3 regions of the Exiguobacterium sp. H66 genome follow, and region 1 is predicted to be linked to each of the others. Evidence: predicted binding sites of a transcription regulator. Region 1 holds the regulator's gene; each other region holds the start of a gene.

Evidence for each region. The regulator Rex, encoded in region 1, represses fermentation and respiration genes when NADH is low (regulators of the CRP and FNR family bind a similar motif). The targets are predictions, from matches to a motif close to TTGTGAAATATTTCACAA.
Region 2: a site for Rex is predicted at 2,396-2,413, ahead of KNP88_RS14225 (AtpZ/AtpI family protein). Genes of this name have one in related genera too.
Region 3: a site for Rex is predicted at 2,361-2,378, ahead of KNP88_RS07105 (L-lactate dehydrogenase). Genes of this name have one in related genera too.

Annotation. Positions count from the first base shown of each region.
Region 1 covers NZ_JACSMQ010000014.1:17,004-21,435, reverse strand. Annotated here, with positions in the region: gene KNP88_RS15245 (ABC-F family ATP-binding cassette domain-containing protein) at 1-1,683, opposite strand, end outside; gene KNP88_RS15240 (redox-sensing transcriptional repressor Rex) at 1,852-2,511, shown strand; gene KNP88_RS15235 (twin-arginine translocase TatA/TatE family subunit) at 2,511-2,714, shown strand; gene tatC (twin-arginine translocase subunit TatC) at 2,722-3,501, shown strand; tRNA gene KNP88_RS15225 (tRNA-Ala) at 3,609-3,681, shown strand; gene KNP88_RS15220 (hypothetical protein) at 3,853-4,011, shown strand; gene KNP88_RS15215 (hypothetical protein) at 4,110-4,432, shown strand, end outside.
Region 2 covers NZ_JACSMQ010000010.1:35,865-40,296, reverse strand. Annotated here, with positions in the region: gene upp (uracil phosphoribosyltransferase) at 1-143, shown strand, start outside; gene wecB (non-hydrolyzing UDP-N-acetylglucosamine 2-epimerase) at 247-1,386, shown strand; gene KNP88_RS14225 (AtpZ/AtpI family protein) at 2,494-2,712, shown strand; gene KNP88_RS14220 (ATP synthase subunit I) at 2,709-3,095, shown strand; gene atpB (F0F1 ATP synthase subunit A) at 3,104-3,847, shown strand; gene atpE (F0F1 ATP synthase subunit C) at 3,923-4,135, shown strand; gene atpF (F0F1 ATP synthase subunit B) at 4,261-4,432, shown strand, end outside.
Region 3 covers NZ_JACSMQ010000003.1:224,254-228,685, reverse strand. Annotated here, with positions in the region: gene KNP88_RS07115 (M42 family metallopeptidase) at 1-460, opposite strand, end outside; gene KNP88_RS07110 (GNAT family N-acetyltransferase) at 664-1,173, opposite strand; gene KNP88_RS07105 (L-lactate dehydrogenase) at 1,373-2,326, opposite strand; gene KNP88_RS07100 (DUF92 domain-containing protein) at 2,490-3,272, opposite strand; gene KNP88_RS07095 (5-formyltetrahydrofolate cyclo-ligase) at 3,263-3,811, opposite strand; gene rpmG (50S ribosomal protein L33) at 3,870-4,019, opposite strand; gene KNP88_RS07085 (glycoside hydrolase family 57 protein) at 4,124-4,432, opposite strand, start outside.

The sequences.
Region 1 (4,432 bases):
GTCAATGCTTTTCGAAGCAGCGACTTTGATTGCTTTTTCTTCCTCTGCTTCGAGGCGGGCGATTTCTTCTTTCTCGGCCTTCTTCTCCATATAGTAAGAGTAGTCGCCGAGATAATCCGTCACACCGTCCGGATTCATCTCGATGACGCGTGTCGCAACCCGGTCGATGAAGTAACGGTCGTGGGAGACGAACAGGAGCGTGCCTTCATAGTCGACAAGTGCATTCTCAAGCACCATCTTCGAATCAAGATCGAGGTGATTGGTCGGCTCATCGAGAATGAGGACGTTCGTTTTGCGTAATTTTAACTTCGCGAGAGCGAGGCGTCCGCGCTCGCCGCCGGATAATTCATGAACGAGCTTGAAGACATCATCACCACTGAACAGGAATTGACCGAGGACGGACCGGACTTGTTGTTCCCGCATCAACGGCCACTCGTTCCAAATTTCATCGATGACCCGGTTGCGGTCGTTGAGCTCGGCTTGCTCCTGATCGTAGTAGCCGACAGAAACGCCGGTCCCGAAACGATGTTCACCGAATAACGGTTTAATCCGGTTGACAAGGACTTTCAGTAACGTCGATTTTCCGATTCCGTTCGGACCAACGAGGGCGAGGGATTCGCCGCGTTGTAAGCGGAACGTGATGCCTTTTGAGACGGCTTCTTCATAGCCGACCGCGAGTTGCGTGACTTGTAACACATCGTTCCCACTTTGTTTTTCAATCGGGAACGACAGGACGGTGCTGCGTTCATCCCCATCCGGACGATCAATCCGGTCGACTTTTTCAAGACGTTTGCGGACGCTTTGTGCGCGTTTCGTCGTCGTCGCCCGTGCGATGTTACGCTGGATGAAGTCTTGCATCTTCGCGATGTCTTCCTGTTGCTGTTCGAACTGCTTCATTTCTTGTTCGTAGAGTGCTGCTTTTTGTTCCAAGTACTTCGTGTAGTTGCCGGTAAACTTCCGGCAGACGTTCCGTGACAGTTCATAGACGACGTTGACGACCTGGTCGAGGAAGTAACGGTCATGGGAGACAATCAAGACCGCTCCACGGTAACCAGCCAGGTAACTTTCGAGCCAAGAGAGTGTATCGATGTCGAGGTGGTTCGTCGGCTCGTCAAGAATCAACAGCTCAGGTGCCTGGAGCAACATCTTCGCCAGTGCGAGTCGCGTCCGTTGCCCACCGGATAGCGTCTGGATCCGGCGTGAATAATCGTCCGGATAAAAACGCATCCCGTGCAGGACGGAGCGGATATTGGCTTCGAACTGGTAACCACCGGCGTCCGAGAAGTCATGTTGGGCTTGATCGTATGTTTTTAACAGACGGTCGTAAGCAACAGCATCATTCAAGATATGGTCCATCCCCATCTCAATCTCCATCCGACGGAGCGAACGTTCCTGCTCTTGCAGGTGCTCGAACACGGTCAACATTTCATTCCAGATCGTTTCATTCGACTCAAGACCGCTGTCTTGGGCGAGGTAACCGATTTTCACTTCCTTACTCTTCATGATTTCACCAGAGTCATGACTGAGCTCTCCGGCGATGATTTTTAAAAGTGTCGATTTTCCGGCACCATTTCGTCCGACGAGCGCAATCCGGTCCCGCTCCTGCACTTCGAGTTTAATATTGTCTAAAATCGGCTCAACACCGAATGATTTTGATAGTTGGTTCACTTGTAAGAGAATCATAAAAACATCCATCCTTCCACCCTTTAGTCTATCATGAAAAAAACGCAGGAGTCCCGTGGAATATATTATTTGTTAGTCTATGTGAAGTGGTTTACAATCAAAGAGAATAGAATTCTTTGCATTGATTTGGGTGCCACGTCAGAACGTGGCCGAAGGGGGAACTGCAGTATGAATGGGCCAGACACAAAAATACCACAAGCGACGGCGAAACGACTGCCGTTATATTATCGTTTCATTCAGAGTCTTTATAACTCAGGCAAACTGCGCGTCTCTTCAGCAGAGCTCAGTGAAGCGGTCAAAGTCGATTCAGCGACGATCCGCCGCGATTTTTCCTACTTTGGGGCGTTAGGGAAAAAAGGATACGGTTACAACGTACAACATCTATTGACGTTTTTCCGAAAGACACTGAATCAGGATGAAGTCACGAATGTGGCACTTGTCGGGGTCGGACATCTCGGAACGGCGTTTGCAAATTATAACTTTTTAAAGAATAATAGTACTCGGATAGTCGTTGCGTTTGATGCGGACGAAAACAAGGTCGGAACAACGACGCAAGACGTTCCTATCTATCATGTCTCTGACATGAAAGAGCAAATCGAAGCGAACAAGGTTGATGTCGCCATCTTGACGGTCCCATCCCAGTTCGCACAGTCAGTAGCGGATGAGTTAGTTGAGTATGGTGTGACCGGAATCCTGAACTTTACACCGGCGCGGTTGAACGTACCGGCCCACGTTCGGGTCCATCACATCGATTTGTCGATCGAGTTGCAGTCACTAGTTTATTTCATGAAGCATTATTCGCAATCAGCTGAAGGAGTGAAATCATAATGGAAAACTTAATCCCGTTCACACTCGGTATTGGACCAGGAAGCATCGCCTTGATCGGTGCCGTCGCCTTGATCATCTTCGGACCGAAAAAGTTACCGGAGCTCGGTCGTGCTGCCGGTCAGACGTTAAAAGAGTTCAAGAGTGCGACAAACGGCATCATGGACGATGATAAAGACAAAAAGGATGAATCGAAAGAGAAGTGATTAAATTATGGCGATTGATCAAGAACAGAGTGTGACATCGCATCTAGACGAGTTGCGCAAGCGGATCGTCTGGTCACTCATCATCGTCGTCGTCTTGTTCGCCGCGGCCTTTCCGCTCGTCCGACCGCTCGTGCGTTTTCTGCAGTCGGACCTGAAAGAGCTCGGCATCGGATTGAATGCCTTTAATGTGGCCGATCCCCTGATGTTGTACTTGAATTTAGCGTTCATCATCGCGGTCGTCCTGGCTTCACCATTTTGGATGTACCAGCTATGGGCGTTCATCCGACCCGGTTTATTCGAACAGGAACAGAAAGCGACCTTGACGTATATTCCGGTCACGTTTTTCTTATTTTTGTCCGGAATCGCGTTCTCTTATTTTTGGTTACTTCCGTTTCTACTCAAAGTATCGACGGAACTTGGGCAAGAGCTCGGCATCGAGCAAGTCATCGGGGTCGAAAACTATTTCAGTTTCTTAATACGGCTGACGATTCCGTTCGGTATCTTGTTCCAACTGCCGGTCGTGACGATGTTCTTGACCCGTCTTGGACTCGTGACGCCATTGTTCATGCGGAAAAATCGGAAATATGCGTACTTTGCGCTGTTTGTCATCGCGGCTTTAATCTCACCACCGGATGTGACGTCACATCTGATGATTTCGGTACCGTTGTTCGTCCTCTATGAAATCAGCATCATGATTTCAGCCCGGACGTACAAAAAAGTACTGATTCTTGAGCAACAAGCGGAGCTTGAGAGACAAGCGGATTTGATGCGTGAGTTGAATAAGTAACAGTCTCCTCTCGGTCGTTTCGGCGACGGAGAGGTTTTTGTTTGGAAGCGCTCTTTTTATATTGAAAAAGTGAATCGATATGGTTTATACTGATTACAAGAATATGAGGGGGCTTAGCTCAGCTGGGAGAGCGTTTGGCTGGCAGCCAAAAGGTCGTCGGTTCGAGCCCGATAGTCTCCATATGTACATCACTTGGCATTTGCCGAGTGGTGTTTTTTGTTATAGTGGTGGCGGCAAAACAGAAGCTTACAGCCTGGATGATGTTGATGAACCGATTGAAGTCGTTTTCTGTGTTTATCCTTTTGAGGGAATGGGAAATTTCTTAATAGGTAATCAAGAGGGGGAAGCATTATGAATCCATTTACGACGTTAATTGCCTTCATCGTCGGCTGTCTTGTTCTGTATCTCGGAATCCGTGATAAGAACGGTTGGTTGATTGGTGTCGCACTGATTCCGTTAGCAATTGTTGCGTATAGCGTCATCTATCTCATCATTCAAGTTTCAGCCTAGAAACTCCTTTTTTAAGGAAGTTTCTTTTTTTTGAAACATAATTGGTAAACTGTAAGTATATGACAGTATAGACAGTTGAAACGAGGGAGGCATTCAAGATGGAACAAACGCTCCGCGAGGAACGGTTACAGGCGTTGACGGTTGCTTATACCGAAAAAAATCAATTGCAGAATAAGAGTTGGGTCGTCGCTGCCTTGATGGCGACAGCAGGAACGTTTACAGAAATCTTCAGCACGACCATGTATTTGAGTCTGTTACCGCTTGTTTACCTTGTGTTTGATCTCCCATTTCGACTCGAGAAACGAAAAATCCTGGCGCGTTATCTCTCAAGCGACCAAGTGACGAACCAATCGTTGCTGTGGCTCGGGACTCAATTCGTCCTGTACGGTTCGCTGTACACCGTGATACTTGAGACGAAAGA
Region 2 (4,432 bases), on a different contig from region 1:
CACCTGAAGGCGTTAAACGCGTTCAGGAAGAGCATCCGGATGTCGATATTTACCTCGCGGCACTCGATGAAAAACTGAACGACCACGGCTACATCGTTCCTGGACTAGGGGATGCCGGTGATCGTTTGTTCGGTACGAAGTAAGACAGAAGCAGTCTGCCACTCTCGGCAGGCTGCTTTTTTGTTGTAAGATGCAGGACAGCTTTCAACTATGCTTAAATGGAGGAAGTAGAAAAAGGAGGAAGTAATGATGCCCATCAAAGTCATGCCCATCTTTGGAACACGACCGGAAGCCATCAAGATGGCACCGCTCGTCAATGCCTTAAAACAAAATCCGGCGTTCGATGTCCATGTGACGATCACGGCGCAACACCGAGAAATGCTTGATCAAGTGTTACGCATGTTCGAGATTGAACCGGATTCTGACCTCAATATCATGCAACCCCGTCAGACGCTCGTCGACATCACGACGCGTGGTCTCGAAGGACTCGATCTCGTCATGAAGGATGTCAAACCGGATCTTGTTCTCGTTCATGGCGACACGACGACGACGTTCGTCGGTAGTCTTGCTGCCTACTACAATCAAATCGCCGTCGGACACGTCGAAGCCGGACTCCGTACATATAATAAATACTCACCGTTTCCGGAAGAGGTCAATCGTCAATTGACGTCGACACTCGCGGATTTACATTTTGCACCGACCGATCAGGCGGCGGCGAACCTTGCGTCTGAAAACCGGAAGGCAGGTGTCTACGTCACAGGAAATACGGCAATCGATGCCCTGCAGACGACGGTCCAGCCGGATTATGTCCACCCTGTGCTCGAAGCAGTCGGCAAACGGCGCCTCATCTTGATGACGGCACACCGGCGAGAAAACCTTGGAGAGAAGATGCAGCAGATGTTCCGGGCGATCCGTCGACTCGTCGATACATATCCGGACGTGCACGTCGTCTATCCCGTCCATTTGAATCCGGTCGTCCAGGAAACAGCGGCTGAAATCTTTGGGGGACATGACCGCATCACGTTAATTCCGCCGCTCGATGTGTTTGATTTCCATAACTTCGCAAGTCGGGCGCATCTCATCTTGACGGATTCGGGTGGTGTCCAGGAAGAGGCACCCTCGCTCGGCGTACCTGTCCTTGTGTTACGCGATACGACGGAGCGTCCGGAAGGAGTCAAAGCCGGTACGTTGAAACTTGCCGGAACAGATGAAGAGACGATTTACCGGATGGCGAGCGAGTTGCTTGAAGATGAAGCGGCCTATGCAAAAATGGCGCATGCTTCAAATCCTTACGGGGATGGTCATGCGTCGGAGCGGATTGCAGCAGCGATTTTAGCGCACTTCAATCAAGGGGAAACTCCAGAACCTTTTCATGCAGATATCTAAAATGAAGTAATCCAGTCCAAAAAATGTTTATTTAGGGCGTTTCCGTATATCTTGCCGTTCCCACGGGAATCAAGATGAACGGATGCGTCCTTTTTAATGATTCCGTTTAAGGTTAACTTCCATAAGTTGTCTCAGACGTTCCCGTCGACCTCGCTTTCCTCGGGCGAGGGACAAGTCGCGACTCGGTACACGGTGTGTGCCAAGCCGGGTCTTGTTTCCCTCTGACGAAACCACGATGAACTGTGGTTTCTTTTCCCGTAGGAGTCGAGTCGACCGGGGTACGTCCTTTTCAATTACGCTCTACTAAATTTTGATCAAGACGTAGTGTTGTTAGTCACTTGTAAATTGAATCGCCTTGAGCGATTCCTCTCGACTCCTATGGGAAGAGGAAGCGGAACGCTTCCGTCAGGGACAAGTGAGACCCGGTCATCCGAAGGAAGACCGCGGCTTGCGTCCCGCCCAAGGAAAGCGAGAGGAAATAGCGAAAGGTCTATTCGATCATCACTAAACAAAAAGTAGTGAGTAAACATACATCAATATATCTTTAACTAAGAAACAAACGCCTCAATCTGCCTGATTGTGAAGAAAATGTAAAATCTAAATCACCGTGCTGACCTTAAAACCTATAATCCATTCATGACATTTCAAGCTGTGACAAGCGACACAACAGACAAATTGGAAATGCTTTAAATCCTTTGTTACAAACAGATGTCAGAGGCGTTTTTCTGTCCCGAATCGAAAGCGCTTCCAATCTTGAACAAAAATTACTTTTTCACAAAATCGACACAAATCAATTTTAGACGGCTTGTTTCTCATTCCAGAACGCGATATAACGTTACTGTTCAATGGTTTTGTTCATCAAGTGAACCATCTCTTTAAACGTTGATAGCACTACATATTTTCTTCACATCTTCGTGAAAAGAGGTGGATGGGGTACCTCTGTGAAAACCTTATCAATCGTTGATATACAATGGTTTCAGCGGTCTATTTTATTTGTGAATTCATTTGACTATGAAATGGTTCTCATTGTATTCTTGACTAGTATGAAAATCCGCAAATTGTGGGAAAGAAAAAGAACCTGCAATTGGGAAAAGGGGGTCGTCTCTAGTGCGCCAAAAAGGGCTCGCAACGAGTATGGTCATGGCCTCGCAAATTTCGACGGCACTTGCCGCACCAATCGTCATCGGCTTCCTTGTTGGGAACTATGGGGAACAACAGGACTGGTGGCAAAAGATGGGAGCGACATTCTCGGTGTTCATCGGGATTTTCATCGGCATTCTTTGCATGATCGCAATGATCAGGCACTTGTTAGGAGACAAGACATGAACATAATCCTTCAAGATGCGTTGTATCGTGCGTACTTACGATGGTTTGGACTCTATTATGGAATCCTGGCTGTCTTGTTACTTGTCGGTTATCCGAGTGATCCAGTGATTTATGGGCTGGCATTAGGTGGGGCAGGTAGCTTCATGATCTTGACGCTGCAACGATTAAGCGTCGATCGAATGTATCGTGTAATCGAGCGTGGGCGCAAGCCGATGTCTCGAGGGACCGTATCACGCATGGCGGTCGCGGTACTTTGTGTGATGATCGGTTTGAAGTACGAAGCCGAATTGTCATTAACTGCGGTGGTAATAGGCCTTCTCGCCGGCCACGTCATACAATTTTGTGAGTTCTTGACTCACGAACTTAAGCGGGAAAAGAGGTGAATAGTCAAATGAACCACGAAATGCCACTTTACGAAATCCCACTCTGGGGCGACTTCGTTCTGTACGGTAGCTGGACGAACTTGATCACAGTGCTGATAGCAGCTGCTCTCGTCTTCCTGATTGCCGTGGCCGGTACGCGACGTCTCGCGATGAAGCCAACCGGTTTTCAAAACACGCTAGAGTGGTTCCTCGAATTCGTTCGCGGAATCATCAGCAGTACGATGGATTGGAAAACAGGGGGTCGCTTCCTTACTTTCGGAATGACACTGTTCCTATTCATCATCGTGTCCAACTTAATGGGTCTCCCATTTAACGTTGTGACGGGTCACTACATTTGGTTCAACTCACCAACTGCGGATCCGTACGTGACACTTGCACTTTCATCTATGGTAGTGGTCATGAGCCATTATTACGGTGTGAAAATGCGCGGCTTCGGTTCATATGCGAAAACGTTTATGACGCCGATGTTTATTATTACCATCATTGAAGAATTCGCAAACACGTTGACACTCGGTCTTCGTCTTTACGGGAACATCTTCGCTGGTGAAATCATGATCGGAATCATTCTCTCGATCGGAATCATCTCTGGAACGAACGATTTCCAATTCCTCGGACCAGTCGGTGTCATCCTTTCAGCGATTCCAATGCTGATTTGGCAAGGATTCTCACTCTTCATCGGAGCAATCCAAGCGTATATCTTCCTTATCCTAACGATGGTTTACATCGGACATAAGGCAGCGCACGACCATTAATTCGAAGGTAAAGCATCTGCTTTTCCGATAATCGCACGACCAAATTTCGAACACAATCTAGGGAGGCAATTTATAATGGAACTTATTGCAACAGCGATCATCATCGGACTCGGCGCACTTGGCGCTGGTATCGGTAACGGTCTTATCGTAAACGGTACAGTATTAGGACAAGCACGTCAGCCAGAACTCAAAAACGAACTTCGTCAAACAATGTTCATCGGTATCGGTCTTGTTGAGGCACTTCCAATCATCGGTGTAGCGGTCGGTTTCCTTCTCCTCAACTCTTAATCCATAGTTTAAGAAACGAGCTACATAGGGCGTTATTCGTTCGACAGGAGTGAACCGTCACGGGAGCTTTTGCTCCCTTATGTAGATATAAGAAGTTGGACCAACCACGAGGGGAGTGTAATCGAATGAATCTTACGTATCTTGCGGCAGAAGCAGGCGGCGAAGAAAGCCACCTTTTACTTGCCAATATGATCGTCACGATCGTCGTTTTCCTCTTGCTCCTCATCCTCTTGAAGAAATTCGCTTGGGGCCCGCTCATCAACATGATGAAAGCGCGGGAAGAGCATGTGGCTAGCG
Region 3 (4,432 bases), on a different contig from region 1:
CTGCTACCCGTGTCTCTTCTGCCGTCGTTGACCGGATATCGAGTCTCACTTCGATGTTCGTCGCATTTCGCTCTTCAGTGTTCGTCACGCGTGACGTATGGACGCTTGAGTGATGGAACAAAATCGTTCCCGAGATCGTCTGTCCGTCCATTTTATGGACGAGACAGTTTTCACCTTCGATCGCCGTCCACGCATAACCGCCAAGTTGAGATAACGTCAGTCGCCCCGTCGGCAAAATCTCTTTGACCATCGCCCCGAGCGTATCGACGTGTGCTGTCAACAAACGAATCCGTGAAGACTGTCCGGGCAACGTAGCGAGCAATGCTCCCTTTTCTAACTTTTTATACGTAATTCCTTCTGCTTTAAATCGATTTTCTACATATGTAAGAGCATGCGCGGTAAATCCAGTCGGACTTGGGATTTCTACTAATTCACGAATCGTCTCAATCACAGCTTTCATCTTGTTCGCTCCTCGTTTGACGTCCTTTTTAAGGAAGGACGGCTTATTTTAATGAAATCGTTTCCTTCTTATGATACCAAATATCTCTCTCCAGTCGAAAAAGAATGCACAATCAAAAAAAGCGACCGCCTGCTATGAAAAAAAGCCATAGCAACAGTTGCGCTACGACTTTCATCCTTTAAATGACTTCTTAACTCTTTCATTTAGACGTATTTTTTCATCCAAATGTCATCTCGATACGTCCCATCCTCTAGTTTGACCGAATCAGGGTCTTCTGCATATACTTCGAAACCAAGTGATTCATAGAGTTTTTGAGCAGCTTCATTTCCTGACAAGACGGCTAGAATGACTTGTTCGACTTCCGGAATTTGTTTCGCCTCTTCAATCAAGGCCTCCATTAGGGCGCGACCCGTGCCCCCACGATAATCCGGTGAGATATAGACACCAGAAATCATCGCCTTATGTGATTCCCGTGACAGTTCGTACGGTTTGACCTGACCAAATCCAAACAATGTATCTTCATCGAATATCCCGATCCAAACTTCATCAGACTCTGGATCTCCTTCTAGCCCCTCTTGAACTTCTTCGAGTGGCGTTTGTTGCTCATCGTCAAAAGAATGACCAAATGCATCCGGATGATTTTTTAGACCTTCGAGGCGTAAGCGCCAATACTGTTCTGCATCTTCCTTTGTTAACGTTCGAAATGTATACATGACTATCGTTTCTCCCCTTTGTGAGTTTTCTAATGTTTCTTAAGACATGAAAAACTCTTCTATCCCTAACATAACCTTTTTCTAGTAAAATAAAACCTAGTTTTCAGATTTTTTATCGCGTCCTTTTTTCTAATCAAAAAATCGTACCCACTGAAACCCCATTTGCCCGAGTTCAGTGGGTACGATTGACGCTTCCGATTTAACGTAAGACAGGTTCCATCGTTTGACGTAAAACTTCCGCCGAATGATGGAATTTTTTTAATTCCTCATCCGTCAGCGACACCTCGATAACTTCGCGCACACCTTGTCGGTTAATCACGGCAGGTACACCGATATGAATACCAGAAATCCCGTACTGTCCGTCAACGTGCGCTCCTACAGTCAACAAACAGTTCTCGTTCCCGAGAATCGCACGGACGATCCGAACGAGACCAAGTCCAATCGCATAGTATGTTGCACCTTTTCGTTCAATGATATGATAGGCTGCATCGCGTACATTGATATAGATTTGATCTAAATCTTTTTGAGAATAACGATCGTCTTCTGCAAGCAGTTCATCAATCGTTTTTCCATAGATTCTTGAGTTGCTCCAGGCAGCGAATTCCGTGTCGCCATGCTCACCTAAAATATAGGCGTGGGCGTTTCGTGAATCGATATTAAAGTATTCTCCTAACATTTGGCGCAAGCGTGCCGTATCGAGTACCGTTCCTGATCCGAAGACGCGTGACTTTGGTAAACCAGAATATTTCCATGCTAAATGTGCCATGATATCAACGGGATTTGATGCGACGACGATGATGCCGTCAAATCCTGATTCCATGATTTGGCGCATCATTTCTTTCATGATTAAAGCATTTTTCGCAACGAGGTCAAGTCGTGTCTCACCCGGTTTTTGTGGTGCACCGGCCGTGATCACGATGACTTCGGCATCTTTACAATCCCCGTAATCCCCTGCCCATATTCGCATCGGCGAAGAACTGAATGGCGTCCCGTGATTTAAATCCATCGCTTCCCCTTCAGCTTTTGCTTTATTCACATCAATGATGACAAGTTCTTCACAAAGTCCAGCTGTCGTCATTTGATACGCAAAACTTGATCCTACTGCCCCCGCACCAATTAACGCAACGCGTGTAACTTTAGCATGTAATTCCATCCGATATGTCCACCCTTCCAAACAAATTAAAAGTTTGTTAACTATCTCACAATTAGATTGTAACATCTTTCACAAACTATTAAAGACTGTGTAAACGGTCACATTTTGTCTAATTTGTGTCAACAATATCCTAACATAAGGAAGTCAGGTACTTCACCTTCCATTACCACAATCGATACAACATGAAACCAATCAGCCCCGCTAGCGTACTGGACAAATAATTAACGGCGTCATTCCCTAGCCACTTCCACCCTCGGACATATTGTGTCGTAGTACCATGATGGATTTTTTTCTCGGTTTCTTTGCCACAAATCTGACAACGATACTTTCGTTGGACGGTAGCGCCTAACACCGTATCGAGAATACTGCCAAGGACACCTCCGGCCGCGACGATCAACCATTGCTTTACGGACAAATCGAATAGAATATCACCCGCTGTCGCGATAAATAATGCACCGATGATTGTCGCGAGTGTCCCGAGTAAGGATACCCCGCCGCTCGTTCCTCGTAAGACCGGTTTAAACGTCCGGATTGAAATCGGTTCTTTTTTAGAAAGCGGACCAATCTCGGATGCCCATGTATCTGCATTCGAAGCAGCAATGACAATCAAGAAAACTAATAAAAAATCAAATTCATTTGTCAGTACAACGCCTATCGAAGCAAGCATAGCGGTTCCACCGTTGGCAAGTACTTGCCAACCATCTCGTGCACCATCCTTCTCGACGATTTGATCGACGGACTGCTTGCGTGCCTTACCGAGTTTTGATAACAGGCTAGAGCTACCGAAGAATAACAGTAACAGGACTAATCCTTCGGAATCGAGCGCATAGACAACCGTGCTGCCGACAAGTATCGTCAAGAATGCACCGCTTTTCGTTAATAATCCGAATTGATAGCCAGCATATCCGAGGGCTAAGCAGATGAATAGAAGAACAGTTAATGACATTGAATGACCTCATCTTCAGTGACAATTGTATCAACCGGGCGATCAAATGATTCTACTTCGAATCGTTCCACGACTTGAACGGCAAATGCAATCGAAAGCGTCGGACCTGAAAAATCAATCAACGCACGATCATAAAACCCACCGCCCCATCCTAAGCGATAGCCATTACGCATATAGGCACGACCCGGTACGATACAAAGATCAATCGTCGGCAATGGAATTTCAAAAGCAGTTGCATCCGGTTCAAAAATCCCCATCGAATTCTCAATCAGTCGACTGCTTGACGAATGTTCAAAAAATCTCATTTCTTGACCAATGACCTTCGGAATGACGACACGTTTTCCATCCGCCCATGCTTGTTGAATGACTCGTTCCGTTGAACATTCGTTTCGAAACGAGAGGGTCACCGCAATTGACGTCGCATTCATCCATTCTGGCAATACAAATAACTGCTCTGCAATTCGTCGTTCCCGCTCCTGCCGGTTTTCCAACCGGTTCAGTCGCTCTGCGATTACCCGTCGCACCGCTTTTTTATTCATATAGTATTCCCCCATTCACAAAAAAAGCCATCACACAAGGTGACGGCTTCCATCTCAATTATTTTACTTCACGGTGAAGTGTGTGCTTACGGAGACGTGGGTTGTATTTCTTCAACTCAAGACGCTCTGGGTTGTTACGCTTGTTCTTTTTAGTGATATAAGTACGGTCACCAGTTTCAGTGCAAGCCAAAGTAATTTTAACGCGCATGGGATTCCCTCCTATCTAGCTCTCAATGTATCAAGTGTTTTTGCTTTACATAAGGTTAAGCATACTCAAGTATCGTACCAAGAAAGGAACGGAATTGCAACTGTTCATCCGTTCTTTTTCTGAATCGCCAATTGTTCGTATGGTTTTTCAAGGTTCACTTGGAATTCAAGCGGTTTTTGAGCAACATGATAATCATTTTCGATTCCTTGTCTCGCTTCTTCACGTTCTAAATAAATCAATTGTGAATGACGAAGTGCTTCGCCCTCTAATCGTTTAATCGCAACAACTAAACCACCGCTACTCGCTGGAGAACGTTCACTCTCAAGATTGTACACATTGCTGACAAGCGGCAACTGGTTGATCTCAGCAAACGATTGAGCAGCCGACGCCGTCTCCATCGTAAAGTTATGGAC